Linked DNA regions of Prochlorococcus marinus subsp. pastoris str. CCMP1986. The protein of the gene in region 1 interacts with the protein of each later gene in a pairwise test. Links are inferred from orthologs where the notes say so. Each region holds a gene or a part of one and is shown on either strand. Other genes may lie near its edges. The genes, in order: eno and rpe.

Region 1 (15,973 bases):
TAAAAGTTGTTGATATATTTTTCACAAATTTAATTTTTTAACAAATTTTGATCATAAAGAGATAATATCTTCTAGTTAATGTATTTATTTAAGGAGATTTTCTTTGGAAATAATTAATGGATTTAATCTTAAGAATATAAGGGGTGATATTTTAGGAGGAATAACAGCTGCAGTAGTAGCTTTACCTCTTGCACTTGCTTTTGGAAACGCAGCCTTAGGACCTGGGGGTGCAATTTACGGTTTATATGGAGCAGTTGTTGTTGGTTTTTTAGCAGCTTTATTTGGGGGCACTCCCGCTCAAGTTAGTGGTCCAACTGGTCCAATGAGCGTAACAGTCGCAGGAGTTGTAGCAGGTTTAGCAGCTGTTGGTGTACCTAGAGATCTTTCAGCAGGTCAAATTTTACCTTTAGTCATGGCTGCAGTAGTAATTGGAGGCTTATTACAAATATTGTTTGGAATTTTAAAGCTTGGTAAATATATAACGCTTGTTCCATATTCTGTGGTCTCCGGATTTATGTCTGGCATAGGAGTTATAATAATTGCTCTTCAGATTGGTCCACTATTAGGAATAAGTACCCGAGGAGGCGTAGTCGAGTCTTTATCAACTGTTTTTTCTAATTTCCAACCGAATGGAGCTGCTATTGGTGTGGCAATAATGACACTAAGCATAGTATTTCTAACACCTAGAAAAATTAGCCAATGGGTACCCTCCCCTCTTCTAGCCTTATTAATAGTGACTCCACTATCAATTTTAATTTTTGGCGATGGTGCATTAGACAGAATTGGTGAAATACCTAGAGGAGTGCCATCTCTAAGCTTTCCAAGCTTTAATCAATACTTTCCTATCATTTTCAAGGCTGGCTTAGTTCTGGCAGTTCTTGGAGCTATTGACTCTTTACTCACCTCTCTAGTTGCAGATAATATTTCTCAAACAAGACATAATTCTGATAGAGAATTAATTGGCCAGGGAATAGGAAATGCTATAGCTGGACTATTTTCAGGTTTACCTGGAGCTGGGGCGACAATGAGAACTGTTATAAATGTTAAATCTGGAGGCTCTACTCCTATTTCAGGAATGGTTCATTCAGTAGTTCTATTAATAGTTTTAGTAGGCGCTGGACCTTTAGCAGAGCAAATACCTACAGCTCTTTTAGCAGGCATTCTTATTAAAGTAGGTTTGGATATTATTGATTGGGGATTCTTGAGAAGAGCTCACAAATTATCTCTTAAAACTGCAGTTGTTATGTATGGTGTATTACTAATGACAGTTTTTTGGGATTTAATATGGGCAGTATTAGTTGGAGTATTTATTGCAAATATGCTAACCATTGATTCAATAACTGAAACGCAACTAGAAGGAATGGATCAGGATAATCCTTTATCTGAGGATAATGAGCAAAGTAAAAATCTTTTACCCTCTGATGAAAAAGCTCTTCTTGATAGATGTTCTGGAGAAGTAATGTTATTTAGACTTAAAGGCCCACTAAGTTTTGGTGCAGCAAAAGGTATTACAGAGAGAATGATGTTAGTAAGAAACTATAAAATTTTAATCTTAGATATCACTGATGTCCCTAGAGTTGGAGTGACAGCTACACTTGCAATTGAAGATATGATGCAAGAAGCTAAAAATAATTCTAGAAAAGCATTTGTAGCTGGAGCTAATGAAAAAGTCAAAGAAAGATTATCCAAATTTGGGGTTGATGGAATAATTGAGACAAGGAAAGAAGCTTTAGAAGCTGCTTTAAATGAATTAGCCTAATAATTTATGGAAATAAATCCCATATTACAAAATGTATTAGCTCCTCCTGTACTCTTTTTCTTAATTGGAGCAATTTCTATATTTTTTAAATCTGACCTAGAAATACCTGCTCCTTTACCTAAACTTTTTTCTTTATACTTACTTTTGGCAATTGGTTTTAAAGGAGGAATTGAAATACAAAAAAGTGGTTTTACTGATCAGGTTTTACCAACATTAGGTGCAGCGATAATTATGTCTTTAATAATTCCTCTGATTGGATTCTTTATCTTAAGATACAAGTTTGATGTTTTTAACTCAGCAGCTATTGCAGCTGCATATGGATCAATCAGTGCTGTAACTTTTATCTCAGCAGAAAGTTTCTTAGAGAGTCAAAGTATAGACTTCGATGGATTCATGGTCGGGGCTTTAGCTTTAATGGAGTCTCCGGCAATAATTGTAGGCTTATTACTAGTAAAATTTGCAGCCCCTAAAAATAGACCCAATTCAAGAAAAATGCATCTTAGCTCCATATTGCATGAGTCTCTTTTAAATGGATCAGTTTATTTATTACTATCAAGTTTAATTGTTGGTTTTCTTACGGCTTTCAGTAATCCCGCAGCCATTTCAAAAATGGAACCTTTTACTGGACAACTTTTTTATGGAGCAGAATGCTTTTTCCTTTTAGACATGGGAATAGTTGCAGCTCAAAGATTACCAAGGTTGAAGAATGCGGGTTCATATTTAATTGGATTTGCAATCTTCATGCCATTATTTAATGCTTTTATAGGTGTTTTCGTTGCAAGATTTTTATCTCTAGGACCTGGAAATGCACTTTTATTTGTGGTTTTATGTGCAAGTGCCTCGTATTTAGCTGTACCGGCAGCAATGAGGATGACTGTCCCAGAAGCACGATCAAGTTACTATATATCTACGACATTAGGTTTGACTTTTCCGTTCAATATAGTTCTAGGCATCCCAATCTATATGAGTTTAGTAAATAAAATTATCCCACTTTCCCCGTTGTAAAAAATGAAAAGATTAGATTTAATTTTTAGTGAAAGAGAACTTGATGCAATTATCAATACATTAGAGAAAGCTAATGTCCCAGGATATACAGTAATGAAACATGCAACTGGGAGAGGTCCAGAAAGAGTTGTTACTGAAGATATGGAATTCACTGGGTTAGGCTCAAATGCTCATGTGATAGTTTTCTGTGAGCAAGAACTAATTGATCAAATGCGTGACAATATTAAGTCTGATCTAAGTTATTACGGTGGAGTAGCTTACATCTCAGAAGCAACACCTTTATGAAATTAATTATTTTATAAACTCTTTAAGAGTGTATCCAATCTACTCTTATATTTTTTCTACTATTTAAATAGCGGTCTATAGACATGGCTGCTATACATCCATCTGATGCTGCGACAACCGCCTGCTTGAAAGGTGTATTTCTTATATCACCAATAGCCCAGACACCATCAGAATTGGTAGACATAAAATCATCAACAATGACTCCTCCATCTTCCTTTAAAGCAATTTGATCTCCTAAAAAATCAGTGATTGGCTTCGAACCACTCATGTATACAAAGACTCCATCTAAATCAAGATTAATAGGCCCTTCTTCTTGTTTATTCTTGACAACAACCCCATTAACTCCCATATCATTTCCTTTTATTTCTAATAATCTAGTTCTACTCCAATGTTTAATATTAGAGCTATGCATTAATTCCATAGCTTCCTCATTATCTGATTTTGGATCACTGGATGTAATCCAATGTACCGTTGAAGCAAATTTAGTAAGAACCGTAGCTTCCTCAATTGCTTCTTTATTAGCACCAACAACTGCAACTTCTCTATTTTTATAAAAAGCACCATCACATGTAGCACAATAACTTACACCCTTTCCTAAGAAATCTGCTTCTCCTTTAAAAGAAGCAGGTCTCCCCATAGCCCCACTTGCAAGTACGAGTGCTTTAGCTTTAAAAGTTCCTTCCGGTGTATAAACAGTCTTCCAATCTTCTGCTACATCAATACCAAAAACTTGAGCTCTTCTATAGTCAGTTCCATATTGAACAGCTTGTTCTCTCATTAATGTAAGCAATTTTTCGCCACTAATATCTACAGGAACTCCTGGATAATTAGCAATTTGGTGAGTTATTGCTAAAGCTCCCACAGATGGATTTTTATCTATTATGACAGTGTTTAAGTTAGAACGAGATGTATATAATGCACAGGTACATCCAGCTGGACCACCTCCAATAATAGCAACATCTGTCTCAATAATTTCCAATTTAATAAAACTCCTTTTAATCAATAATTAGATGAGTTTTTGGGTAGAAAAATATACTATTAAAATTTCTAACCTTTTTACATAAATATAAGTTAAGAGATAAAAAAGAAAAAAGCATAATATAGATACAAACTTACATAGGAAAAATAAGAATAGATAAATTGAAAAGGAAATCAATTTACAGATTTGTTCTCAATTGATCTATGATTAGATAAATGAAAGTTGTGAATTGCTTAAAAGCTTTAAATATTATTTATGACGAATTCTGATTATCTTTTAAAAGCAGCTATTAAAAAGGTAACTGAAAAATTAAACAAAATAGTCGTAGAAAAAATTGAAGAAGCTTCAAACATTGCTCAAGATGTCCCAGGAAAAATTAAAAAAGAATTTGACACGCTAAAAGACGCAATTATTGAAGAAGCTGAAAGAATGGAAAATGAATTAAGTAATAGTAGAAATGCTGATACTTCAGAATCTAATCAAGATCCATACTTAAGTGATGTTCTAAAAGAAATAGAAGATATTAAAGTAAAAATTGATCACTTTAATAGAAAAATGAATAATTCAATTTAATGACTAATAATAAATTTAAAAATCGAATAAAGAAAATCAAAAGAGGATTTCTTATTTGGAGAATACTTATTTTACTTTTGGTTAATTTATGGCTAGACAATTTAATATTTAAAATTTTTCAAACTAAAAGGGATAAAAAAAATAAAGTTCAAATAAGAAGAGCTAAGTGGTTTACTAATCAATTAATTGAACTTGGTTCTGCTTTTATCAAAATTGGTCAGCTATTATCTGCGAGGCCTGATTTAATTCCGAATACTTGGATACAAGAATTATCAAAGTTACAAGATCAAGTTCCTCAGTTCTCATATACGAAAGTTGAAGAAATTATCCAAAAAGAATTAGGACATAAGTTCTCAGAAATCAACCAAATTACTTCTACTCCAATTGGATCAGCTTCGTTAGCTCAGGTTCATAAAGCAACTTTAAAAGATGGGAAAGAAGTTGTATTTAAAGTTCAAAGACCTAATCTGAAGAATTTATTCACAATCGATTTGAGCATAATGCAACAAATTGCTTTCATAATCCAAAAGAATAAGAACTGGAGTAGAGGAAGGAATTGGGTTGCAATAGCAAAAGAGTGTAGAAAAGTTCTTATGAAAGAACTAGATTTTAAATGTGAAGCTCAATACGCCGCAAGATTTAGGCAGCAATTTATTGATGATGAAAATGTAGAAATTCCTGAGGTAATTTGGAACTTGAGCACTGAAAGAGTTCTTTGTTTAAGTTATTTAGAAGGTACAAAAATAAGTGATGTTGAAAAATTAAAATCTAAGAATATTGACTTATCAAAGATTGCAGAAATAGGTGCAGTTAGCTATTTAAAACAGCTCGTAAATTATGGTTTTTTTCATGCTGATCCTCATCCAGGTAATTTAGCCGTTTCAAATTCAAGCAAGTTAATCTTTTATGATTTTGGGATGATGGGCAATATTTCAAATAATCTACAAGCAAGCTTAGGATCTATGGTTCAATCTGCAGCATTAAGAGATGCATCATCACTAGTAACTCAACTCCAGCAAGCGGGCTTGATTTCTAAAAATATAGATGTAGGTCCAGTTAGAAGATTAGTTAGATTAATGCTGAAAGAAGCTTTAACTCCACCATTCAGCCCAAATATCATTGAAAAACTTTCTGGGGACTTATACGAACTTGTTTATGAAACTCCTTTTCAGCTACCAGTTGATTTAATATTTGTAATGAGAGCACTATCAACTTTTGAAGGTGTTGGTAGGATGTTAGATCCAGGGTTTAACCTTGTATCAATAACTAAGCCTTATCTAATTGATTTAATGACTTCTAACAATCAAACACCTAATGATTTAATTAACCAATTTGGTAGGCAAGTAGGAGAGTTAGGTTCAAAGGCTGTAGGTATCCCAAAAAGAATTGATGAGAGTTTAGAGAGATTAGAGCAGGGTGATTTACAACTTCAAATAAGGATGGGCGAGTCTGATAGGCAATTTAAGAAAATGTTTACTGCGCAAAAATCATTAGGTCATTCTATTCTTATAGGAAGCTTAACCATAGCATCAGCCTTACTAGTAACTAATAACCAAAATAATTTTGCGGTCTTACCTTTAATTTTTGCAGCTCCAATAAGTATTGATTGGATTAAGTGTCAATTAAGCATGAGAAAAGGTTCAAGAATAGAAAAGCTGAAGCAATAAAAACTATATATTTTTTGGACCTAATCCTAAATCACCAGCAAATCTAGCTTGATCACCCAACTCTTCCTCAATCCTTAAGAGCCTATTGTACTTAGCAATTCTTTCACTTCTGCTCAAAGAGCCAGTTTTAATTTGCCCGGCTCGCGTTGCCACAGATAAATCGGCAATCGTTGTATCTTCTGTTTCGCCGCTTCTATGACTGATAACACTTGTAAAACCAGCACTTTTAGCTAGATCCATAGCTTCCAGAGTTTCTGTTAATGTGCCAATTTGATTTACCTTTATTAATATTGAATTTGCGGATTTTTCTAATATTCCTTTTCTTAACCTTTCAGTATTAGTAACAAATAAATCATCACCTACTAACTGCACTTTATTTCCAATCTCTTTATTTAGGGCTGACCAACCCTCCCAATCATCTTCTGCTAGTCCATCCTCTATTGAAACTATTGGATAATTTGAAACTAAATTTGAAAGATAAGAAATCATTTGAGAGCTAGTTAAACTTTTACCTTCATATTTATAAAATCCATCTTTATAAAATTCAGTACTAGCTACGTCTAATGCTAACGATACCTGCTCACCAGGAATAAATCCTGCTTTCTGAATAGCCTCTAAAAGCAAATCTCCTGCTGCTTCACTAGATGATAATTCTGGAGCAAAACCACCTTCGTCTCCAACAGCTGTAGATAAACCTTTTTTTTCAAGTAAAGATTTTAGTGAATGAAATATTTCAGTTCCAATTCTTAATGCTTCACTAAAAGTTTTCACCCCATGAGGGACAAGCATAAATTCTTGGCAATCAAGACCATTAGGTGCATGAGCTCCACCATTAATTACATTCATCAGTGGTACAGGGAGAAGATTAGATAATGGATCGCCAAGATATCTATATAACGGTAGATCCAAAGCATTTGATGCAGCTCTAGCGTTGGCTAGACTCACTGCAAGAATTGAGTTAGCACCCAAACTAGATTTATTAGGAGTTCCATCAATTTCAATCATTAAGTTATCAATACTTGTTTGATCTAAAGCTGATAATCCACATAAAGCAGGAGAAATCGTCTCATGAATTTTATTAACCGCATTTAAGACACCTTTCCCCATATATTTTGTCCCACCATCTCTCAATTCGTGTGCTTCATGAGCACCAGTACTCGCTCCGCTAGGAACTATTGCTCTGCCAATAGCACCACATTCCAAAAATACTTCAGCCTCTACAGTGGGGTTCCCTCTTGAATCAAGCACTTGCCTAGCTTCAATAGTGTCAATAAGGAAATCAATAGTTTCTTTCACAATTTAATTAATACTATTTAAATCCTATAAATAGCTGAAGTATTTGGCTAATATCTGAAATATAAAGAAGATAATCAAATTATTTTTTTTGATTTCAAAACAAGTTCTTAAACCCTTTACCAATTATCTAGTAATCATGAAAATTTTCCAATCAAACTAAAAAATCTCTTTATTAAATAAAATTTTTTAAATACAACCTATAATTATAAAAATTCTAAATGATCATTAAGTTATTCTTAATTAAGATAAAAATAAATTACCAAGCATAAATCTTATATAGTTTATGAGAGAAACTCTTACCTCAAATCCAGAACTTTTTAGTGATATAAGTTGGAATCTTCTTTTATTGGGAGAAGAAACTGCAAAAAAATGGGATCATAGTGAATTTAATATTGAACATATTATTCATACTTTGTTCACCTCAAGTGAATTTTTTTCATTTATAGAAAAGTTATCAATAGATCAAAATACAGTTCTAGACATAACTGAAGAATTTTTAGAAGAAACCCCAATAAATGATTCAGATATTTTTACTATTGGTGAAGAGCTCGAAATTTTATTAGACAATGCGAATCAAATAAAAACACAGTGGGGTTCTAAATTTATAGATATTCCTCATTTGTTAATTGCTTTAGGCAGTGATCCAAGAATAGGAAATTATGTTTTTCAAGAGGGAGATCTTTCAGTAGAACAATTAGAAGAAGAATTAAAATTTTCCCCAAATATTATTCAAAGACAAAATTATATAGAAAATAAAAAATATATATCTGATGAAGATAAAATTTTAATAAATAAATCTATCGATGAAAGTGATAAGGAGGAGCTAATAAAGGAATCAAAAGCCATTATCCCTTCACCGAAAAGTAATCTTATAATTAAAACCAAGCAAAAAACTGAAGAGAATGTACTGTCTCTTTACGGAAAAGATTTAACAGAATCTGCTGAAAAAGGTCTGCTAGACCCAGTAATAGGGCGAGGGGATGAGATTAATAACGTAATGAGAGTTTTATCTCGACGAAGCAAAAATAATCCAATCCTCATTGGTCATCCAGGCGTTGGCAAAACTTCTATTGCCAAATTACTTGCTCAATTGATAGTAGAAAAAAAAGTTCCTGATTTGTTAAAAAACTCAAAAATTATCTCTCTTGACTTGGGAGCATTAGTTTCTGGAACAAAATTTAGAGGTCAATTAGAGGAAAGACTAAGCTTAATACTTAATGAAATTAAAGACTCTAATCAAGGCATTATTTTATTTATTGATGAAATTCATACAATAATCACTTCTGATAGAACTACAACAGATATAAGCAACATTTTAAAACCTTTACTTACCGACGGTGAGCTCAGATGCATAGGAACAACAACGCCTGAAAAATTTCGCGAAAGTATTGAAAAAGATCAGTCATTAAATAATTGTTTTCAAAAGATATTAGTTAATGAACCATCAGTTGAGTTAAGTGCAAAAATTTTACAGGGTATAAAAAAGAAATATGAATTACATCATGGCATTAGAATTACAGAAGAAGCAATTAATTGTTCTGCCAGACTTGCAGATAGATACATAAGTGATAAGTGCCTTCCAGATAAAGCAATAGATTTGATAGATGAAGCAGCAGCCCAATTAAAAATTGAATCTAATATAAAACCCCAAACAATTATCGATGAAGAAAAAAATATCGATACTATTGAAAGTAAGTTACAAAATATCTTCCCCGAAAATATCGAAGAAAGAGAAAAGTTATTAGAAAGCAAAGAATTATCTATAAAGAAATTGAATGAAATTACTAATGATTGGGAAAATGATCGAGAAAAAATGGAACAATTATTTTTTTTGTTAAAAGAAGAGAATAGGCTAATTCTAAAAATCGAAGAATTAAGCATTCATAGCGATGAAATAGATAATTTTGATAACCTAAATAATCTAGAAGCAGAGCTAAATGAAGTTGAATGTGAAATAAAAAATGTTGAGATAAGTTGCCAGAAACTTCAAAGAAATAGAAACTATAATTTGAAATATCAAGTTGAACCTGATGATATTGCTGATGTTATTTCAAAAATAACTGGAATTCCTATTGCCAAAGTAGTTTCTAATGAAAGAAAAAAATTAGTTAACTTGGAGTTAGAAATAAGTGAAAAAGTTATTGGACAAGAAAAAGCTATAAAAGCTGTTTCTTCTGCGATACGAAGAGCGAGAGTTGGAATGAAGAATCCTAAAAGACCAATTGGATCATTCTTATTTATGGGTCCGACAGGAGTTGGCAAGACAGAATTAGCAAAATCTTTGGCATCATCATTATTTGATGAAGAAGAAGCTTTATTAAGACTTGATATGAGTGAATATATGGAGAAAAACGCTGTCGCAAGACTTTTAGGAGCTCCTCCAGGTTATGTTGGCTACGAAGAGGGAGGGCAATTAACTGAAGCAGTTAGGAGAAAACCTTATTCTGTAATTCTCCTTGATGAGATCGAAAAAGCGCATTCAGAAGTTTTCAATATCCTCCTACAAGTTTTAGATGAAGGAAGATTAACGGATTCTCAAGGGAGAACTGTTGACTTCAAAAATACAGTCATAATAATGACTAGCAATTTAGCTGGAAAAATAATATTAGAAGATTCAAAAATAATTACGAATCAAAAAGAAAATTCCGAATTAAGAAAACAAACTTTACAAGATTCTATTAATAAATCATTATCCTCTATTTTTAGACCCGAATTTTTAAACAGAATTGATGAAATAGTAAAGTTTGATACACTATCAATCGATCAACTACAAAAAATAATTCTTTTACAAATAGAAGATTTAAAAAAATTATTACTTGAACAGGGGATAAAAATTAATATTGATAAAAGAGTTATACAAAAGATTGCTAATGATTCCTATCAGCCTGAATATGGTGCTAGGCCCTTAGGAAGAGAACTTAGAAGACAAATAGAAAATCCACTAGCATCAAAACTATTAGAAGATAATTTTAAAAATAAAAAAAATATATCTGTAAAAATTAGCCCTTCAAAAAAAGATGAGATTTTGTTTAAACCTAGCTGATGAGTAAAACGATGAGCTAATATAATTTTAAGTTTTTTTAAGCTTAAACTAAATTAAAATTTTGTGACAAGTCCTACTAATCAAGAACCTCTTAAAAAAGAGCCTTCTGAAATAAAAGAGCCGAAGAAAAAGAAGAATTTTTTAACTTCTACATTCGATGAACTCAAACTAGTTGTGTGGCCTAACAAACAACAGTTATTTAGCGAATCTATTGCTGTTATCATTATGGTATCCTTTTCTGCTGCGGCAATTGCATCTGTAAGTAGATTTTATGGATGGGCTGCATCACAAATTTTCCGTTAAATTAAAAATTTTTAAATATAGACTCTATCCTATAATTTTAAAAAATCATTTATCCAGTTTCCAAAGAAAGAAAAATGAGTAATGAATTGACAACAAACCTTAGTTCTCAAAAGGCTAATACTAGTATTGCTAGATGGTATGCAGTTCAAGTTGCATCAAGCTGTGAAAAGAAAGTAAAAGCCACTCTCGAACAAAGGTCGGTAACTCTAGGTGTTAATAATAGAATTATAGAGATTGAAATTCCTCAAACTCCAGGTATTAAACTTAAGAAAGATGGTTCTAGACAAACTACAGAAGAAAAAGTTTTCCCTGGTTACGTATTGGTTAGGATGATTCTGGATGAAGATACAATGATGGCTGTAAAAAGTACTCCCAATGTTATTAATTTTGTTGGAGCGGAAGATGGAAGAGGCAGCGGTAGATCACGAGGACATATTAAACCTCGACCCTTATCCAGGCAAGAGGTAAATAGAATATTTAAGCGCGCCTCGGAGAAGAAAGCTGTAATAAAATTAGATCTTGAGGAAAAAGATAGAATTATCGTCACAAGTGGACCTTTTAAAGATTTCCAGGGTGAAGTTATAGAAGTTTCGGGTGAAAGAAATAAATTAAAAGCATTACTTTCAATATTTGGGCGCGAAACTCCTGTAGAATTAGAATTCTCCCAAATCAATAAACAAAATTAATTATTATTTCTGTTTATCGAGTAAATTAATCATTTTTAACCTCAGTTTAAATTCAAGAATCTAATGGCAAAAAAAATTGTTGCGGTTATCAAGCTAGCACTTCAAGCTGGCAAAGCAAATCCAGCCCCACCAGTGGGTCCAGCTTTAGGTCAACACGGTGTAAATATCATGGCATTTTGCAAAGAATATAATGCAAGAACACAAGATAAAGCCGGTTTTGTTATACCTGTTGAAATTTCAGTTTTTGAAGATAGGAGCTTTACCTTTATAACCAAAACTCCACCTGCTTCAGTCTTAATAACTAAAGCCGCTGGAATAGAAAAAGGAGCTGGTGAGTCATCCAAAGGATCTGTTGGCAATATAAGTAAATCTCAATTAGAGGAGATAGCCAAAACAAAGCTTCCTGATTTAAACTGTACGAGTATTGAATCAGCTATGAAGGTAATTGAAGGAACTGCTCGAAACATGGGTGTTTCTATTACAGAATAAATTCAATACCAAACATTCACCTTTTAGGGGAGGTTAATTATTTAACCGTTTGAACCCAAATATATTATGAAAAAACTATCCAAAAGAATGAAGGCTCTATCAACAAAGATAGAAGATCGCACGTATGCTCCCCTTGAAGCCTTAGGTATTGTCAAGGAAAATGCAAACGCTAAATTTGATGAGACTATTGAAGCCCATATTCGGTTAGGAATTGATCCTAAATATACAGATCAACAATTAAGAACAACAGTAGCTCTACCCAATGGAACTGGCCAAAGTATTAAAATTGCTGTTATAACAAGTGGTGAAAATGTAGCAAAAGCCAAATCTGCAGGTGCAGATCTTTTTGGAGAAGAGGATCTTGTAGAAAGCATTAATAAAGGCAATATGGATTTTGATTTGCTTATTGCGACTCCTGATATGATGCCAAAAGTAGCAAAACTTGGAAGAGTTTTAGGTCCAAGGGGGTTAATGCCAAATCCTAAAGCGGGTACTGTAACTGGTGATATAGCTAGTGCAATAAAAGAATTTAAAGCAGGCAAACTAGAATTTAGAGCAGATAAAGCTGGCATTGTGCATGTTCGCTTTGGGAAAGCTAGTTTTACCGAAAATGCCTTATTTGAAAACTTAAAGACATTACAAGAATCTATTGATAAAAATAAGCCTAGTGGTGCGAAGGGTAAGTATTGGAGAAGTTTTTATCTAACTTCAACTATGGGACCTTCAGTTCAAGTCGATATAAATGCCTTGCAAGATTATCAGCCTGAAAGTTAACGCTCTGTAGTATAATTTTAAAGCAATAATACGGCCAAAGAAAGTAGGTTAATTTAGTTTCGGCTAAATCTTTAAATCCTCCCGAGGTTTCGTCTTAATTATTTTCTTTTTGGATCTAATAAGTGCGGCCTCTTTCATAAATGGACTTTGCCGCATTTCCTGCTCTTCCTAAATTACGATCCAAAAACAACAATGGGCCGAACAATAGAGAATAAGCAAAAAATTGTCACAGAAATAAAATCTCTGTTAGATGATTCGGAAATGGCTGTAGTTCTTGACTATAAAGGTTTAACTATCAAGGAGATGTCTGATTTGCGATCAAGATTGCAAACAAATAATGGCATTTGCAAAGTTACTAAAAACTCATTAATGCGTAAAGCAATTGATGGCAATAGTAACTGGACTGATCTTGAATCCTTACTAACAGGGACTAATGCTTTTGTTTTAATCAAAGAAGATGTTGGAGGCGCTGTAAAAGCAATTCAATCTTTTCAGAAAGAGACAAAAAAATCCGAAACCAAAGGAGCTTTATTCGAGGGGAGACTTCTCAGCGAATCTGAAATAAAAGAGATCGCAAGTCTACCTTCAAGAGAGGTATTAATGGCAAAAATTGCCGGCGCATTAAATGGTGTTGCTACAAAAATTGCTATTTCTATCAATGAAGTACCTTCTGGAATTGCTAGATCACTTAAACAACATTCTGAAAAATCAGAATCTTAAACTTCAAAATTAATTATCTTTTAAGAAAATGACTGCAAAAACTGAAGAAATTCTCGATTCATTAAAATCCCTCTCACTTTTAGAGGCATCTGAACTTGTTAAACAAATTGAAGAGGCATTTGGTGTCTCTGCAGCTGCATCAGCTGGTGTAGTAATGGCAGCTCCAGGAGCTGGCGGTGGAGATGGAGACGGCGGAGCAGCTGAAGAGAAAACTGAATTCGACGTAATTCTAGAAAGCTTCGATGCAGCGGCTAAAATCAAAGTCCTTAAAGTTGTAAGAAATGCTACTGGTCTTGGTCTTGGTGATGCAAAAGCACTTGTTGAATCAGCACCAAAGACAGTTAAAGAAGGTATTGCGAAAGCAGATGCTGAAACTTTAAAGAAAGAGATTGAAGAAGCTGGCGGTAAAGTTACACTAAAATAGAGAAAAATTTTTCTAGCCGATATACCTAATATCGGCTTTAAAATTATGAATAGTCAACAAAATATTGCAATTGAAGCTGCAACAGATGGTGCTTGCAGTGGAAACCCAGGTCCTGGTGGGTGGGGAGGACTAATAATTTTTAATGATAATAGTGAACTAGAAATAGGTGGTTCAGAAGAAAATACCACTAACAATAGGATGGAACTCACTGCAGCTATCAAAACTCTCGAAAAGTTAAAAGATTTTCAATTAAAAGAAAACTTTAAATTAAGAACAGATAGTAAATATGTAATTGAAGGCTATACAAAATGGATCATCAATTGGAAGAGAAATGGATGGAAAACAAGCGCAGGTAAATCTGTTCAAAATTTGGATTTATGGCAAAAAATAGATAATTTAAGAATAAAAGGCCTAGTGATGGAATTTGTCAAAGGTCATAGTGGGGATAAACAGAATGAGAGAGTTGATTTAATTGCCACAAGCTATAGCAAAGGAATACCTTTAGTTGGTGAAGTTAAAAAATCATTTGAAGCAATCGACTTTTCAAAGAAAAAAGAAACTAATAAAATTCAAAAATTATTCTCCAAAAATGAATTACTTGAACAATTTGCCCAAAAAAAATATTTTTTAAATTCTAGTGAATTGAATGAATTACTTGGAGAAGAAAGTTATATACTCGTTGAAAAATATGAATTGTTTGAATGGCGTAATTGGAGATTAATTCCTAAAAATCAAAAATATTGGATAATAGAGAATATTAATACTTAATCTTTAATATTTTTATGATTGATCAGAAAGGGATATTTAATAATATTTATAAGAACTTGGTAACTCCTATCCTTAAAAAAGATACAGGAATAGATGCAGAGTACCTTACAAATTTCTCCTTAAGTCTTCTCACTTTTAGTTCAAATAATAGAGATTGGCCCTTAATTTCAAGAATAATAAAGAGTTTAAATCAAGAATTTTGTGTTGTTGATAAAAGATTACATCAAAAAATATGTGGGATAGATTTTTGTAATCCAGTAGGTTTAGCAGCAGGCTTTGATAAGAATGGAAATGCTGCAAATATTTGGAAGGAATTTGGATTTGGTTTTGCTGAAATTGGTACAGTTACTAAATTTGCTCAATCTGGTAATCCTAAACCAAGATTATTTAGATTAGCTAAGGAGCAAGCAGCATTAAATAGAATGGGATTTAATAATCATGGTGCAGAAAATCTTGTTAAAAACTTTTTAAAGCAAAATGTTGATTTAAAAAAACATAGAAAAAATAATTGTTTGGGCATAAATTTTGGGAAATCTAAAATTACAAGCTTATCCAAAGCTACAGAAGATTATTTAACTTCTTTAAAACTTTTGATTCCTTATTGTGATTACGCAGTTATAAATGTAAGTTCACCTAATACTGAAGGACTGAGAAAGTTACAAGATCCAATTCTTCTTAAAGAACTACTTAGAGAAGTCAAAAATTTAGATAATTGTCCTCCTTTATTTGTGAAAATCGCACCAGATTTAAGTTATAAAGATATCGAAGATATATGCCAATTAATAATTGATGAGAATATTGATGGAATAATTGCTACAAATACTAGTCTAGATAGATTAGGTTTTGAACAAAGAAAGATAAAGCAAACAGGGCTATTACTTTCTGAGGAAAATGGAGGATTAAGTGGCAAGCCACTTCAACGAAAAGCAAATAAAATAATTAGACATATTCACAATATTGATAATAATATTAATTTAATTGGAGTAGGTGGAATTGATAGTCCAGAATCTGCTTGGGAAAGAATTTGCTCTGGAGCATCTTTAGTACAAATATATACTGGATGGATCTATAAGGGGCCACAATTAGTCCCAAATATTCTTAACGGGATCCTAAAACAAATTAACATTCACCAATTATCAAATGTGAGAGAGGCTATTGGATCAAACTTAGAATGGATTGAATAAAACCTAAGATAATTTATG
Region 2 (15,848 bases), 530 kb from region 1 along the record:
ATCAGTAATTCCCATTTCATTTAAACGTTTTATATTTCCTTCTTTTGTATAGTCAGCCCATTCAGAAGTTTGCGCAATTGCAGGGTCATAAACTAACTGTCCTTGAAAATGCCCCCCAAGAGCTCTCATTGCAGCGGCAGATATAACACCTTCTGGAGCTGCTCCAATACCCATTAAGCAATGAGTCCCTGTACCAGCAAATCCGCAAGCAATTGCAGCTTGAACGTCTCCATCAGAAATTGGTTGAATTTTTGCTCCACATTCTCGAATCTCCTTGATCAAACCTTTATGTCTTGCTCTATCCATAACTACTACAGTAAGTTCATCAATCGCTAGATCTAAGCAATTACTTAAAATTTTTAAATTCTCAGTAGCTGAATTCCTTATATCTACCTTTCCTTTTGCCGCTGGAGGTGCTGCCAATTTATTCATATAAAAATCAGGTGCATTGAAAAGCCCCCCAGTGTCGGAAGCAGCTAATACTGCCATGGATCCTCGTTGGTTGTTAGCACATAGATTAGTTCCTTCACAAGGGTCTACAGCAAAGTCAACGCCTGGACCGTTTCCACTACCTACCTCTTCCCCTATGTATAACATTGGTGCTTCGTCACGTTCACCTTCACCTATTACAATTTTTCCTTTCATCTCAATTTTCCCCATACGCAACCTCATTGCTTCAACAGCAGCTGCATCAGCTTCGTCTTTCTGACCTAAACCTGTAAGTTTTGCTGATGCGATTGCGGCTTGCTCGACTACTTCGAGAATTTCTTGAATTAAAGTTTGATTCACAATTAAATTTTAAAAGATTTTCTAAGAGGTTTAAAACATACTCTCATAAAAAATGCCTTTTTTATGAGAATTAATTTGCTTATTAGTTTTTTTTAACTCTTTGCAGGTGTTACTTTATCAGGCCGTGACTTGAAATTAGGAATAAGCAACCAAATATAGTATCTTTATTAAATATTTTAAAAATAAAATGCCCGAAACTAACTCTAAAAATTCTGTAGGTGTTAATCGACCAATTCAAATAATTCCTTCCGTACTACCAGCAGACTGGGCAAATATGGGGGCATGCGTTAAAGATCTTGAAGAAGCAGGTGTAGATCGTATTCAATTTGATGTCATGGATGGAAATTTTGTACCAAATCTTACATTTGGTCCTGAAATGATTGCTGCATGTAGAAAATATTGCGAAGTTCCTTTTGAGACTCAATTAATGGTAAGCCAATATAATTGTGAGACCATGCTTGAGGCATATGTAAAAGCTACCAAAGGTCCTAATGGAGAGCCTGGAGTTGTCATAGCTCATGCTGAAGCTAATGTTCACCTTCATAGAGTTCTTGGAAAGATAAGAGACCTTGGAGGATCACCATCGGTTGCATTAAATCCTCACACGCCATTTGAAATGATCGAAAACATTATGGATATGGTTGATCATGTCTTAGTAATGACCGTTAATCCAGGATTTGGTGGACAAGCTTACATCCCAACAATGTTAAATAAAATAAGAAAAATTAGAAACTTCGTAATTGAAAAGAATTTAAATGTAGATATTGAAGTTGATGGCGGAATAAAAGCAAATTGGACCATTTCGCAATGTGCAGAAGCTGGTGCTAATTGTTTTATTGCAGGAAGTGGGATGTTTGCTTATCCAACATTAAAAGAGGGTTGTGATGAATTAAGGTCAGTTGCTTTAGATGCGCAAAATGGAAAGATAATTTCAGAGCCTTAATAACTGGAATTTAAAACAAATTAAATATTCCAAATATCCAACCATAACTGTGCAAACCCACACCTAAGAAATTTACTCCTATGTAACATATTAATACGACAAAAAAGCCAGAAGTAGCAAGTAATGCTGGTCTTCTACCTTGCCAACCCCTACTTATTCTCATATGCAAATAGGCAGCATAAAATAACCAAGAAATGAAAGCCCAAGTCTCCTTAGGATCCCAACTCCACCAAGTTCCCCAAGCTTCATTAGCCCAGATAGCTCCAGTAATTAAGCCAAGAGTGAGAAGAACAAATCCTACTAATATAGATCGATAACTAAGAGTATCTAATTCCTCAGAATGAGAAAAATTTATAGGCTCAATGACATTGTTGGTCGAGTATGAATTAGATATTTTGAAACCGCCTACACCCATAGAACTACTTCTAAGTTGAAGAGGTTGACTATTATTGATAAAGAGTACAGAAGCTGATAGTAAAGAGCCCATGATAAGGGCGGCATAACTTAGCATGACTACGCTTACATGCATAACTAACCAACTTGATCTTAATGCTGGGACAAGATTAGATGATAGCTTTAAATCTTCAGGCAAAACAAAGCAAGCAAAAGCTATAGTTAAAAGTTCAATAGGTATTGCTATTGCCGGGATTATCGGAGTCGAGTATTCTTTCTCAATTAATAATTGACCTAAAGTTATGCCCCAAACTAAGAAATAAAGAGATTCATATAAATTACTTATTGGAAAATGTCCAGAGATTATCCATCTTGAGATAAGCTGTAAAGCTATAAAGAGATTAATTAAGATTGTAATTAGTCTCACATAAGAAGAGGATTTTTTATTAAATAACGATATTAGAGAAATAGGCAAATTAATTAATAAAAAATAAAAAATTAAAATGCCTATAAAAGATACTGGATCGTAAATAAAATTTTTGATAAAACCATCAAATATCATTAGTAAAATATAAAACTGTATAAGTTTACTTAATTATAAAATAATAAAAAAAAATAAAAAATTCATGATTTTATCAATTATTTTAATTTAAATTTATTTCTTAATTAAGTACTTAAAGCTGAAAATCAACCCCCAAATAAAACTTTTTCACTATTTGATTATTTGCAAGTTCATCAGATGATCCATGAGCAAGAATCTTTCCTTCACTTAAAACATATGATTTACTTGTAATTAACAAAGTCTCTCTTACATTATGATCTGTTATAAGAATTCCCATTCCATTATCCCTAAGTTTAATAATAAGTTTTTTTAAATCATTTACAGCTAAGGGGTCGATCCCTGCAAAAGGTTCATCCAAAAGTAAATATTTAGGTCCTTGTCTACCTACTGATAGAGCTCTTGCTATTTCACACCGTCTTCTCTCCCCTCCTGATAATTGATAACCATAATTATCAACAACTTTATTCAGATTAAATTCATTAATTATTTTTTCTCTCTTATTTCTTACTATTGCTCTACTAGAAAATGAATTTTCTAATGCTAAGTCAATATTTTCTTTAACTGTTAAATCTCTAAAGATACTTGCTTCTTGAGTTAAATATCCTAAACCAAGTTTTGCTCTAATAGGCAAAGGTAAATTTTTTATAGATTTGCTATTTATTAATATATCTCCCTTATCAGGTCTTAAATTGCCCACCGCAAGATTAAAAGTAGATGTTTTACCTGCACCATTTGGTCCCATTAAACCTACAATTTCGCCTGGGCAAACCTTTATTGAAACATCATTAACTATGGATTTTCCTTCAATAGTAAGAAAGACGTTTTTTATTTCAAAATTCATTTTGCTCTTTTATCAGTAGATAAGGTTTATCATTTTTAGTTAATTCCTCTTTATATTGAAGTTTTCTTAATAATTCATCAAGACATTTGCAAAAAGATACGAGATCTACTCCTAAATCAATATTAGTTCTGTTTTTTATCCTACCTAAGCCTTCACCCATTAAGATAGTCGCACCATTTAAATTCCCTTTACTTAAATGAAATTGAGAGACAGATACTTGGATTATTCCTTGTATTATTTGTCTCTCATCTCCTTCAAGAGTATTCCATATGTCCTCAAAGGCATCATGAGCTTCATACCATTTTTGATTATTAAAGAGATTTAAAGCATCAAAAAAAGCATCCTCAAAACTTTTAATATCTTCTTCTCTCATAATATTTTATTTTTTCATTGTCTTCTTTTTATTTAATTTCCTCATTCTTATTGAATCCGGCGTCACCTCTAACATTTCATCAGGACCTATATATTCAAGAGCTCTCTCAAGTGTAATATCAACTGGAGATTGTAAAGTATCTAACTCTTCTGCTCCAGCAGATCTCATATTAGTCAATTGCTTTGTTTTACAGATATTTAACTCTAAATCTTGTGACCTATTATTCTCGCCAATAATCATACCTTTATAAACTTTCACTCCTGGTTTGATAAAATAAACACCTCTATCTTCAGCATTTTTTAAAGCATAGAAAGTAGCGACACCCTCTTCAAAAGAAATAAGAACACCATTTCTTCTCGTTTCAAAATCTCCAGCTTTAGGTTTATATTCATAAAAAGAGTGACTCATAATTCCTTCACCTCTAGTTATTCGAACAAATTCACCACGAAATCCTATAAGTCCTCTTGATGGTACAAGAAATTCTAACTGGGTTCTTCCATCTGAACTTGTCTGCATGTTTTTCATCTCAGCTTTTCTTGATCCCAGTTTTTCAATACAAGAGCCAACCGCTACTTCTGGAACATCTAAGACTAATGTTTCTATGGGTTCGCATTGAACATCATCAATTTCTCTAAAAATAACTTGCGGTTGCGAGATTTGGAATTCAAAACCTTCTCTTCTCATTGTTTCAATTAAAATCCCTAAATGAAGCTCACCTCTCCCAGAGACAGAAAATCTATCTGGAGAATCGGTTTCTTCAACTCTTAGGGCTACGTTAGTTAATAATTCCCTCTCTAATCTATTTTTTAATTGTCTACTCGTAACGAATTTCCCTTCTTTACCCGCAAATGGAGAATCATTCACAACAAAGGTCATGTTTAGTGTAGGTTCGTCAACTTTAATTAAAGGAAGTGGATGAGGAGAATCAGGACAAGCAATCGTTTCTCCAATATTTACATCATCAAAACCTGAAACTGCAACAATATCTCCTGCAAAGGCCTCATTAATATCAATTCTTTGTAATCCTTCGAATCCTAAAAGTTTACTTACTTTACCCTTGATAGTTTTCCCACTTTCTTTTATTAGGCTTGCTTGTTGGCCATTTTTTATAGTTCCATTATGAATCTTTCCAATCACAATTCTTCCTAAGAAATCAGAATAATCCAAAGTTGTAATTTGAAGCTGCAGAGGCTTGTTTAGATCCCCTACAGGTGGTGGAACATGCCTAAGAATAGCTTCAAAAAGGGGCATCATATTATCATTATTAGATTCCATTTCTTCTTTTGCGAAACCAGATAATCCACTACCGAATAAATAAGGAAAATCACATTGATCATCATCTGCACCTAATTCAAGGAACAAATCAAGAACTTTATCCACAGCAATTTCTGGGACTACTCTAGGCCTATCAATTTTATTTACAAAAACTATAGGTCTAAGACCTTTTTCTAAAGCTTTTTTTAATACAAACCTTGTTTGTGGCATTGGACCCTCATTAGCATCAACGATTAATAAACAACCATCAACCATGCCCAAAACCCTCTCAACCTCTCCTCCAAAGTCAGCATGTCCAGGTGTATCGATAATATTGATTCTCGTGTTTTTATAATTAACAGCCGTATTTTTTGAAAGTATTGTTATACCTCTTTCTCTCTCGAGATCATTTGAATCCATTACACAAGTTGGAACTACTTCGTTATCTCTAAATATTCCAGATTGAGATAATAATGCATCGACTAGGGTTGTTTTTCCATGATCTACATGGGCTATAATTGCTACATTTCTTATTTCTTTAATTGAAACTGACATCTAAAAATTGCAAACCAATAATTAATATATTAAGGCTAACTCAAAGAATGCTTATTCTGAAAGATTTGCCCATAAGACTTTGAAAATCATATAAAAAATTGTTATTAGTATTTCAATTTTGTAGCTTTTTCAAATTCCTATTTGATGCTTCAAAAACTTTAAGTGCTTCAATTGACCCCTCATATCTCCAGTGCCAAGGCTCATAATCAACATTTTTATTATTTTGTGTAAAAGATAATTTGAAGTGGTACTTAGCTGCATTTTTTTTAAGCCATCTAAAAGCATCCGTGTTCTCAAATTGAACTTCAAAGTCTGTTTCTCTTTTATCAGCATCTCCAATATCAATAGCAAAGCCAGTACTGTGCTCAGAATATCCAGGAGGTGCTGAGACCTTAGCCCTCTCAGCAGCAATCTGATTTCTCATAGATTTTAATGAATAAAAAATTTCTTTTTGCAAATTTATTGATCTATAACCACTTAGGAATACCAAATATATTCCATCTTTTATAGCATCCTCCCTCATTTTAAGAAGAGCTTCACTCATGTCGATATGAACTTGAATATTAGGTTCAATAGAAACCAATTTTTCTTTTGAAATTTCCTTGTAGGGTAAATGGCCCAAAATACTAAGATCATTATTTAAAAATTTTTTGGCTTTATTAACTCCATTCAGATTTAATTTAAAATTACTAATAATTTCCAAGCCAATAAAAGGTAATAAAAATATTAGAAAAAAAGCTATGAATAAATTATATTTCTTGAATTTAAAATTATTTTCATTTAAGATTATTCTTTCAGCAACTTGTATCTCAATATCTTCATTTATAGGATTCTTTTTTTTCAATATAAAATTATTAATTCAAAAGATATTTCGATATTAACTATTAATTTACGAAATGCACTTTTATAAGAAAATTGATGTAGTTTTTTAATAGGATACAATTTTTTTTTGATATGTTGAGAGTTGCTGTTATCGGTGGAGGACCAAGTGGTTCATGTGCTGCTGAAATACTTGCTAAATCTGGTATAAAAACTTGGCTTTTTGAAAGAAAATTAGATAATGCAAAACCTTGTGGAGGAGCCATTCCTCTTTGTATGGTTGAGGAATTTGACTTGCCAGAAACTATTATAGATAGAAAAGTAAGACATATGAAAATGATATCTCCCTCTAATAGAGAAGTTGATATTAGCTTGGATAATGTTTATGGCAAAAGTGATAATGAATATATAGGAATGTGCAGAAGAGAGGTAATGGATGCATTTATGAGAAACAGAGCTTCTGAACTTGGGGCAACATTAATTAATGGATTAGTTACTTCAATTGATACTGGGAATGATAATCAAGGTCCATACAAACTTTCATATTCAGATTTTTCTTCTGGAGACAAGAAAGGAGAACTTAAAGAGTTAACTGTAGATCTCTTAATAGGAGCTGACGGGGCCAACAGCAGAGTTGCTAAAGCTATGGATGCTGGCGATTACAAAGTAGCAATTGCATTCCAAGAAAGAATTAAATTGCCTAAAGAAGAAATGAGTTACTACGAAGATCTCGCGGAGATGTATGTAGGAACAGATGTTTCTCCTGATTTTTATGGTTGGGTATTTCCTAAATATGATCATGTCGCAGTCGGGACAGGTACAATGCAAAAAAACCAATCCTTAATAAAAGGCCTTCAAGAAGGAGTAAGGAATAGAGCAAAAAAAAGGCTTGTGAATGGTGAAGTTATAAAAGTTGAAGCACATCCTATTCCTGAGCATCCAAGACCTCGAAGAGTTGTAGGTAGAATGGCTCTGGTAGGAGATGCAGCAGGTTATGTAACAAAAAGCTCTGGAGAAGGTATTTATTTTGCTGCTAAAAGTGGAAGAATGTGTGCTGAAGAAATAGTTGAAGCTTCAAAAAATGGGCAAGAAATTCCATCAGAAAAAGATTTAAAAAATTATTTAAAAAAATGGGACAAAAAATATGGAACAACTTACAAGGTACTAGAAATTCTTCAAAATATTTTTTATAGAAATGATTCGGCTAGAGAAGCTTTTGTAGAAATGTGTGATGACATGGATGTTCAAAGACTCACTTTTGATAGTTACCTGTATAAACGAGTTGTTGCGATGAAACCCCTTCAGCAAATTAAACTTACCATGCTTACTCTTGGATCAATTTTAAGAGGAAAAGCACTAGCACCACTAAAGTATAAACCAGTTAATAGTGCTGTAAGAGAAGAAAAAGAAGTTGAAAAAATGTTAAAGAACTATTCAATTAAAGGTGGAATTAAAGTTAAGAATTAAAAAGGGTAAAGTCAGCAATTTTTAAAGAGTAGTTCCTTACCAAACCTAATAAATTGAGACGATTATTTCTAATTTCAAGATTTTCTGTCATTATTAGAACACCCTTTTCGTTATCAAAAAGTTCATTAAGATTATTAGAATTATCCTCGAACAATTTAAATAGTTGAAAATAATCCCAATTACTTAATTTAATAATTTCTTCTAATTCTTTGATGAATTCAAATACTTTATTTTCACATTGTTTTTCGAACAGATCTGGATTTACATAATATTTGTGTGAAAAAATTGTTGTTTTAAGATTTCCACTTTCAGCCAATTTACTAACTCTCGAGATAACTTTTTGAATTTCAGAAAAATTTGGTGTCCCTTTAAGATTGTTAATAGTATTAATTCTATTTTTTAAATCCAAAATATTCATTATTTTTCTTTCAGCTGATAAATCAATAAAACAAGTGGCTTTAATTAGATCTTTACTGATTGATAATTCATCAAGATGGCTTACGATTCTTTGATTAGTAAATTCAATTAAGTCATTTAAAACTTTTTCTTTCACGAATTTCAAATTTGATAGTGAAATTTTCCAATATTCAAGAAGTTCCTCAAAAATATTTTCAAGATCCAAATCAAATTCAAATTGCCAAATAATTAGAATAACCCCATTTAAATTTCTTCTTAGTGCATATGGGTCAGATGAACCACTTGGTCTTTTCCCAGATATAAATATGCTTATCAAAGTTTCTATTTTGTCAGAGATAGAAATAATAGCTCCATATTTTGTAGAGGGTAAATCATCTTTATAAAAACCAGGCAAATAATGTTCTGCTACAGCCATACAAATTTCTTTGCTAAAACCTTCATTACGTAAATATTTCCCCGCCATTATCCCTTGCAATTCAGGAAATTCATAAACAATTTCACTACACAAATCGTTTTTACAGTACTTTGCAGCTTCTTTAATTTTTTCAGTATCTAAAGATTGATCATTCAAATAATTAAGTATCTTTTCTGAGGTAGCCTCAATTCGTTTTACTCTCTGAAAAACATTACCCATACCTTTCAAATAAGAAACAGTTTTAAGTTTTTCATTCCTTTCTTTAGAAGAAACTTTTTTGTCACTCTCTACAAAAAACTTCGCATCAGAGAATCTAGCCCTTAAGACTTTTTCATTTCCCTTAGAAATAATATTATTAGATTCTCTAAGACCATTTGATAACACAAAGAAATTTGTACTTATAACTTTTTCAGAACTCAAATCTAATTTAGAAAATGTTTTATTTTTTTTAAGAAGAGGAATATATCTTTGGTGATTTTTCATTACAGTTGAGAGAACCTCAACAGGCAAATTAAGAAATTGCTTATCAAAGTTACTAGTTAATAAATTAGCAGACTCAACTAAATCAGTTAATTCGTTAAGTAAATTATCAGAAAGATCAGGCTCTAAATTCACCAATTGAGATTCCTGATTTATGAGATTAACAATTTCTTTTTTTCTTTCTTCTCTTTTAACAAAAACTCCATTCTTAGCCATTAATTCAAAATAATTATCTGGAGAATGTATTTCAATAACTTTATTAATTAATCTATGACTTTTTGATGTATTGCCTATGGAAATCTTAGGATCACATTCATTAAATTCAAAATCAAGAATTTCATCGTTGTAGAGTGAGACTATCCATCTGATTGGTCTTGAAAATTTAAAGCTTCCACCTCCCCATTTCATAAAACGAGGGCCTTGCAAATTTTTTATTACTTTAGGGATTATTGAAGATAAAGAAGATCTTGTAGATTCTCCTTTCTCAATTTTTGTTCCAAATACAAACTCACCCTTTTCTGTTTCTCTTATTTCTAAGTCATCTATAGTAATTCCTAAACTATTTGCAAAACCTATAGCAGCATTAGTTGGTATGCCATTAAGAAATGCAGAATTAGCTTTTGGACCTTTTCTTATTACTGTCTTATCATCCGCATGATCAACTAATCCCTCTAGAAATAGAACTATTCTTCTTGGTGTGGATGTGCAAATAATATTATTAAATTTGATAATTTTCTTATCAAATTCAAATTCTATAAGAGAGTTGATTTGGTTTATTACAGAATGAGAAAATTTTGATGGTAACTCTTCTGTTCCTATCTCAAGTAAATATTTAGACAAGAATAATTTATGGCTATTACAACTATAATTTACTACCAGTTAAATAAGCTTTTCGCTAATGTATAAAAAGAGATATGTTTTGGTCCCTTGATCAAGGTTGAAAAAGTAAAAAAGAAAAAAGAGATCGCGAAACAAGAGATAGTTTGTTTGGCAAATGGTCTAGAGGTTTCTAAATTTGAAAATTTCAAGAAAGGCAGCGAATTTCTCAAGGAGCCACTTGCAAGCGAATTAAAAAACGAAAGCGATCATTTTACTAATGATGCCGTTCAATTGTTAAAATTCCATGGAAGTTATCAACAAGATAATAGAGAGAATAGAAAACCTGGTAAAAGTAAAGATTGGCAGATGATGCTTAGACTAAGAAGTCCAGGTGGGGAAATCCCAGGAAATTTATTTCTATCTCTAGATGAGTTATCTGATAAGCTTGGAAATGGCACACTCAGGGTGACAACTAGACAAGCCTTCCAAATGCATGGGATCAGAAAAGATAATTTGAAGGAAGTAATTAAATCTATTGTAAATTCCATGGGCTCGACTTTAGCTGCCTGTGGGGACATCAATAGAAACGTCATGGCTCCAGCCGCACCTTTTGAAACAGCAGAATACATAACCGCAAGAACATTAGCAGTAAAAGTTGCTGATCTTTTAACACCTATGGCCGGGCAAGGAACCTTTTTAGAGCTATGGGCTGACGGGGATTTGGAATACACGATAAAACCAGATAAAGAGATTGAAGAGAATAGGAAATTACAGTTCAAAGAGAATGTTTTTAGCGGGACTAAAAAAGAACCTCTATATGGATCAACCTACTTACCAAGAAAGTTTAAATGTGCTGTTACCGTACCAGGTGATAATTCAGTTGACCTTCTCACTAATGATATTGGAATAGTTGCGTTCACCTCAAAAGAAGGATCATTCGAAGGATGTAATTTTTACATCGGTGGAGGTATGGGGCGAACTCATAATAATGAAGAGACCTTTGCAAGAATTGCAGATCCACTTGGTTATGTTGAAAATAAAGACACATATGAACTAATCCAAAGTATCGTTGCCATTCAAAGAGATTATGGAGATAGGAAATCAAGGAAAAATTCCAGAATGAAATACCTTTTGCATAGAAAAGGTATTAAATGGTTTAAAAAAATACTTTCAGATAAATACTTTAGAAAAGAAATTAAGCCTTTAAGAAAAGAACCAGAGAATAAATTAATTGATTATCTAGGTTGGCATAAACAAAATGAAGATTATTTTTTTGTTGGACTACCTTTATTATCAGGAAGGCTTTCTGGAAAGAAGAAATCATTAATAAGAGATCTTGTTAAAGAAAATGACCTTTATTTAAGACTTACTCCTAATCAAGATATTTTGCTTTGTAATATCCCCAATAAAAACAAAAGCAAAATTAAAAAGGCCTTAAAAAAGATCGGATATGACAATCTTAATGATATCAATGAAATTCAAAGACACGCTCTAGCTTGTCCAGCACTTCCTCTTTGTGGTCTAGCCATGACCGAAGCTGAAAGAATTTTACCTGAAGTTCTAACTAGAATAGAAAACCTATTAACTGATATGAATATAGAAAAGACAATATTATTTAGAATGACAGGATGTCCTAATGGATGTACAAGACCTTATATGGCAGAATTAGCTCTTGTTGGGAGTGGGCAGAATAAATATCAACTATGGTTGGGGGGAAGTAAAAACCTTCAAAGATTAGCTAAACCATATTTGCAAAGAATGGAACTTGATGATTTAGAAAGAACCATTCAACCTTTATTAGAATTATGGAAAAAAAGCAGCGCCGAAAAAGATTTTGGGGATTTTATTAACAATCAAACGGAATCTTTCATTACAAATTTACTAAGCGAGATAAATTAAATATCATATTTTCCCATACAAAGCATTAGGCTTTCTATTCTTCCAAGCCCATAGTTGATCTCCATAACTAAAATGCCACCACTCATTTGGATGCTGCGCAAATTCAAATTTAATCATAATTTCTTTTAGTAACTTTCTTCTATCATTCCAGATAATTGCATCTTCATTGTCAATGTTATTATAAAAATCTGGTTTTGATTTATCATCCATCTGATCAATATTACTTCCCATATATATAATATTTCCATACATATCGGCCAAAGTGATATCTAAAGCACCTCCAGTTGAATGTGGTGGTGGACATCTTTCATCGAACGAAGGATATGCCCAAAATTTCTCAACATTTTTTTTAACTATGGGATATCGTTCCATATCTTTTTCAGAAGCATCAATATCTAGCCTTTCACATTCCAAAATAAAAGCTCTATTAAACATAAATTTTTGAACTTCGATAGGACGCCAACTGTCATAAATCAAAAGGGATAAACTATTATTTTTTAATTTTAAAAAGTCATTTACTTTTATTAATCTCTTTACAACTTCTTCTCTTAATCTCCAAATGGACTTTTTTTCATTATAAGGAGCACCTAGATCATAGTAAGGATGAGGATTAATAAATTTAAAACAACTTGGTATTGCAATTAATTTCTCTTTATTCTCTTCAATTGGGATCTCATTCCAAATTTTCAATGAACTTTGTCTGTTGATTTTATATTTGCATAAATTTAAAAATTAACAATTAAAAGTTTTAATTTAAGAAGTCATGAATAAATTTATTGTTAGAATTATCTATTAGCAAATCTTTTAATAAAATATTTTCTCTTAAGTCAGGATCTTCCTTTAATACCCTTTGAGCCTCTTCTCTAGCCTTTTCAATTAAAACTTTATTATTTGGTAAGTTATCCAATACAAAATCGGGTAATCCCGACTGCTTATATCCCAAGAGTTGGCCAGGACCTCTAAGTTCCAAGTCTTTTTCCGCGATATAAAAACCATCATTAGATTTTTCTAATACACGTAACCTTTTATTTTCTAATCCATTATTTTCAGAAGTCACTAAGTAACAAAATGATTTTTGGGATCCTCTCCCAACTCTCCCTCGTAACTGGTGTAATTGAGACAAACCAAATCTTTCTGAATTATAAATAATCATAATTGAAGCATTAGGCACATCAATTCCTACCTCAATAACTGTGGTAGAGACCAATATATTTACTTCATTATTTACAAAAGAATTAATGACATTATTCTTCTCTTCAGAATTTAATTTTCCATGTAATAGTCCAACCTTATTTTTTAAAAAAATTTCCTCTGATAAATATTGATAAATCTTTTTTGCAGAACTTAAATTCATTTTTTCAGAATCTTCAATTAATGGCAAAATTACATAAGCTTGCTTCCCTTTATCTATCTCATTCTCAACACGTTTAAATAGTTTATTTAACTCTTCTTCTGAAATAATTTTTGTTGTTATTGGGACTCTTCCTGGAGGGAGTTCTGTAATCTGACTAATATCTAAATCACCATATAGTGACAACGCGAGAGTCCTAGGTATGGGAGTAGCTGTCATTGATAATAAATTAGTATTATCTCCTTTGTTAAGTAATCGATTTCTTTGTGTAACACCAAACCTATGCTGTTCATCTATGACTACCATCCCTAATGAATTAAAAACTACTTTATCTTCAAATAATGCATGCGTACCTACGAGAATATCTACCATTCCATTTTTTAAGTTTGTAAGTATTTCTTTTCTCTTTTTCTGTGGGGTATTACCTGTAAGAAGTTCTACAGAAACTAAAAGTGGGTTCAAGAATTGTATTAAATTTTTATAGTGCTGTGTGGCAAGTACTTCAGTCGGAACCATTAATGCACCTTGTTGATCTTTTTCAAGTTCAATTAAAAGAGTTGCGATTGCAATAATAGTTTTACCACTGCCAACATCTCCTTGCAGTAGTCTCGACATAGGTGTTAAATCTGATAAATCAGATTTAATTTCATCAAGTACTTTTTCCTGAGATTTTGTTAATTGAAAAGGAACTTTATTTAAAAAATCTTTAAGTAAAAAATTCTTTTTAATAGATTTTTGAATAGTTAATTTTTTATTATTCTTCCTTTTTCTTAATAAAAACTTCATTTGCAATAGAAATAGTTCATCGAAAACTAATCGTTTTTTTGACTCTATCAAAGCATTCTGATTTACAGGTAAATGAATATTTATTAAAGAATCACTTTTTGAAACTAAAGATAAAAAGTTAAGTTGTTTTTGATTGAGTATATCTGGATATTGTTTTGAATAAATAATTACTCTTTTAATTAATCTTATAAAACTTAAATTTGAGAATGATTCTGATAGCGAATATAAAGGCATAATCTTACCAGAGAAATTAAAAGATTCTTCATTTGTATTTAAAATTTCTATCTGCGGGTCTACAAAATTTTTTCCATACTCAGATAATTTGACTTTACCAGATATCGCTAATTTAGTACCTGGAATATATAGTGATTTCTGAGAAGAAAAAAAAGAATAAGATCTAAATCTCTTGCCTAAAAAAAATTTCGTGACTTTTATTGAGGAGGTCTCATCAAATATCACTATATTCATTATTGATAAATTACTATTGTTTGAACTCTTATAAATGTAAAACTTTTTTACAGTTGCAATACAGGTATATAGATTATCAGGTTTTAAATTAATTATTTTAACTCTATTTGTATAATCTAGATAAGTTCGTGGAAAATAATTAATTATGTCTTTTATACAATATATACCTAATTCATTTAACTTATTTTTATTAATCTTGCCAATACTTTTTATTAACCCAATGTCTGAGTTTAAGGATAGATTAGAATCTATGTTTTTTGAATAATAACTATCTGTATATTTATTAGAATAATTTAAATTAATAGATTTACCCAATTTCAGTAGACCTTTTCTAGTATCAATTACTAATCTTTTTCTTTGTTTGATGTCTAAGTCATTATATTCAGAATATTTACTTGAGAATTCACCAAATAATTTAATAAATTCATTAGTTAATTTCAAATTATTTAAATTACTTAATGACTTATTTAAATAATCATTAAAATATTGTTTTTTTCCTAGTAAATTAGTAAATCTATTTTCTGATTCAAGCGTAAGAGCTTTTTGAAGTGGTCTAATCCAATCCTTAATTAAATTAATATATTCTTCATTATTAGTCACTTTATCAACAAGATAAATTTAAATTTTAATTACTTTGAACTATTTGAGGCAAGTTCCTTATTTTTCCAATATCTTTGCTTTTTATTTAATAATTTAAACCTATTTTTTAAATCATTTATATTATTTCTACAGATTGAAAGATCTAAGTTATACAATTCTAATTCAACATTAGTTATATTAAACAAATAAACATCAGAAGACTTATTTTTTCTTGGATATAAATTATCTGGATACAAATCATATCTAATAACAAAAGGGTATGGATGTTTAATTATAGAATTATTATTTGATAAACATTTGAAAGTTTCTTCAGTTATAATTTTTTTTATTAACTCTATTTTAAATAATTCTAAATTAATGTTATATGAAAGATTCAACAAAAAATTGCTAAATGATTTATCAATAAATTCAAAAGTATTTAAATTATCACTTGAGATAAAAACATCAGGGGCTTGATCATTTATTTTTTCATAATCAATTAGTTTATTATCACTTGTTTCTTCTATTAATTCAAGGAAAGCATTAACTAAACGTTTCCCTTCTTCAATATTTTCAATACTTATTTCTTTAGAAAAAGAATTTAAATAACAACTTTCATCTAAGTTTACAGAAGAAAT

What was found.
Region 2: the proteins of eno (region 1) and rpe interact in binary tests that used the Escherichia coli proteins (3 or more experiments, as listed by UniProt). The link is inferred for Prochlorococcus marinus subsp. pastoris str. CCMP1986 from one-to-one orthologs.

What each region holds. Positions count from the first base shown.
Region 1 is NC_005072.1:193,047-209,019, reverse strand. Bases 5,419-8,286 are described here. They hold eno (phosphopyruvate hydratase), read right to left. Parts: upstream 7,565-8,286; coding sequence 6,272-7,564; downstream 5,419-6,271. Other genes in these bases: TX50_RS01070 (ATP-dependent Clp protease ATP-binding subunit), read left to right, coding at 7,848-8,286; TX50_RS01080 (ABC1 kinase family protein), read left to right, coding at 5,419-6,268. Also shown: TX50_RS01105 (SulP family inorganic anion transporter), read left to right, coding at 104-1,759; TX50_RS01100 (sodium-dependent bicarbonate transport family permease), read left to right, coding at 1,766-2,764; TX50_RS01095 (P-II family nitrogen regulator), read left to right, coding at 2,768-3,049; TX50_RS01090 (NAD(P)/FAD-dependent oxidoreductase), read right to left, coding at 3,072-4,028; TX50_RS01085 (hypothetical protein), read left to right, coding at 4,284-4,601; more of TX50_RS01080, read left to right, coding at 4,601-5,418; more of TX50_RS01070, read left to right, coding at 8,287-10,607; preprotein translocase subunit SecE, read left to right, coding at 10,671-10,910; transcription termination/antitermination protein NusG, read left to right, coding at 10,985-11,596; rplK (50S ribosomal protein L11), read left to right, coding at 11,660-12,085; rplA (50S ribosomal protein L1), read left to right, coding at 12,152-12,859; rplJ (50S ribosomal protein L10), read left to right, coding at 13,052-13,579; rplL (50S ribosomal protein L7/L12), read left to right, coding at 13,608-14,003; TX50_RS01035 (ribonuclease H family protein), read left to right, coding at 14,049-14,771; TX50_RS01030 (quinone-dependent dihydroorotate dehydrogenase), read left to right, coding at 14,786-15,955; TX50_RS01025 (pyridoxal phosphate-dependent aminotransferase), read left to right, coding at 15,971-15,973. UniProt on the Escherichia coli protein: Catalyzes the reversible conversion of 2-phosphoglycerate (2-PG) into phosphoenolpyruvate (PEP). It is essential for the degradation of carbohydrates via glycolysis.
Region 2 is NC_005072.1:715,375-731,222, reverse strand. The notes cover bases 112-2,854. They hold rpe (ribulose-phosphate 3-epimerase), read left to right. Parts: upstream 112-976; coding sequence 977-1,732; downstream 1,733-2,854. Other genes in these bases: lptB (LPS export ABC transporter ATP-binding protein), read right to left, coding at 2,800-2,854; ccsB (c-type cytochrome biogenesis protein CcsB), read right to left, coding at 1,743-2,687; glpX (class II fructose-bisphosphatase), read right to left, coding at 112-789. Outside these bases: more of glpX, read right to left, coding at 1-111; more of lptB, read right to left, coding at 2,855-3,528; TX50_RS04080 (DUF309 domain-containing protein), read right to left, coding at 3,518-3,901; translational GTPase TypA, read right to left, coding at 3,908-5,710; TX50_RS04070 (M15 family metallopeptidase), read right to left, coding at 5,823-6,554; chlP (geranylgeranyl reductase), read left to right, coding at 6,665-7,996; glyS (glycine--tRNA ligase subunit beta), read right to left, coding at 7,986-10,148; TX50_RS04055 (NADPH-dependent assimilatory sulfite reductase hemoprotein subunit), read left to right, coding at 10,236-12,026; TX50_RS04050 (M15 family metallopeptidase), read right to left, coding at 12,030-12,716; ATP-dependent DNA helicase RecG, read right to left, coding at 12,775-15,231; TX50_RS04040 (hypothetical protein), read right to left, coding at 15,261-15,848. UniProt on the Escherichia coli protein: Catalyzes the reversible epimerization of D-ribulose 5-phosphate to D-xylulose 5-phosphate.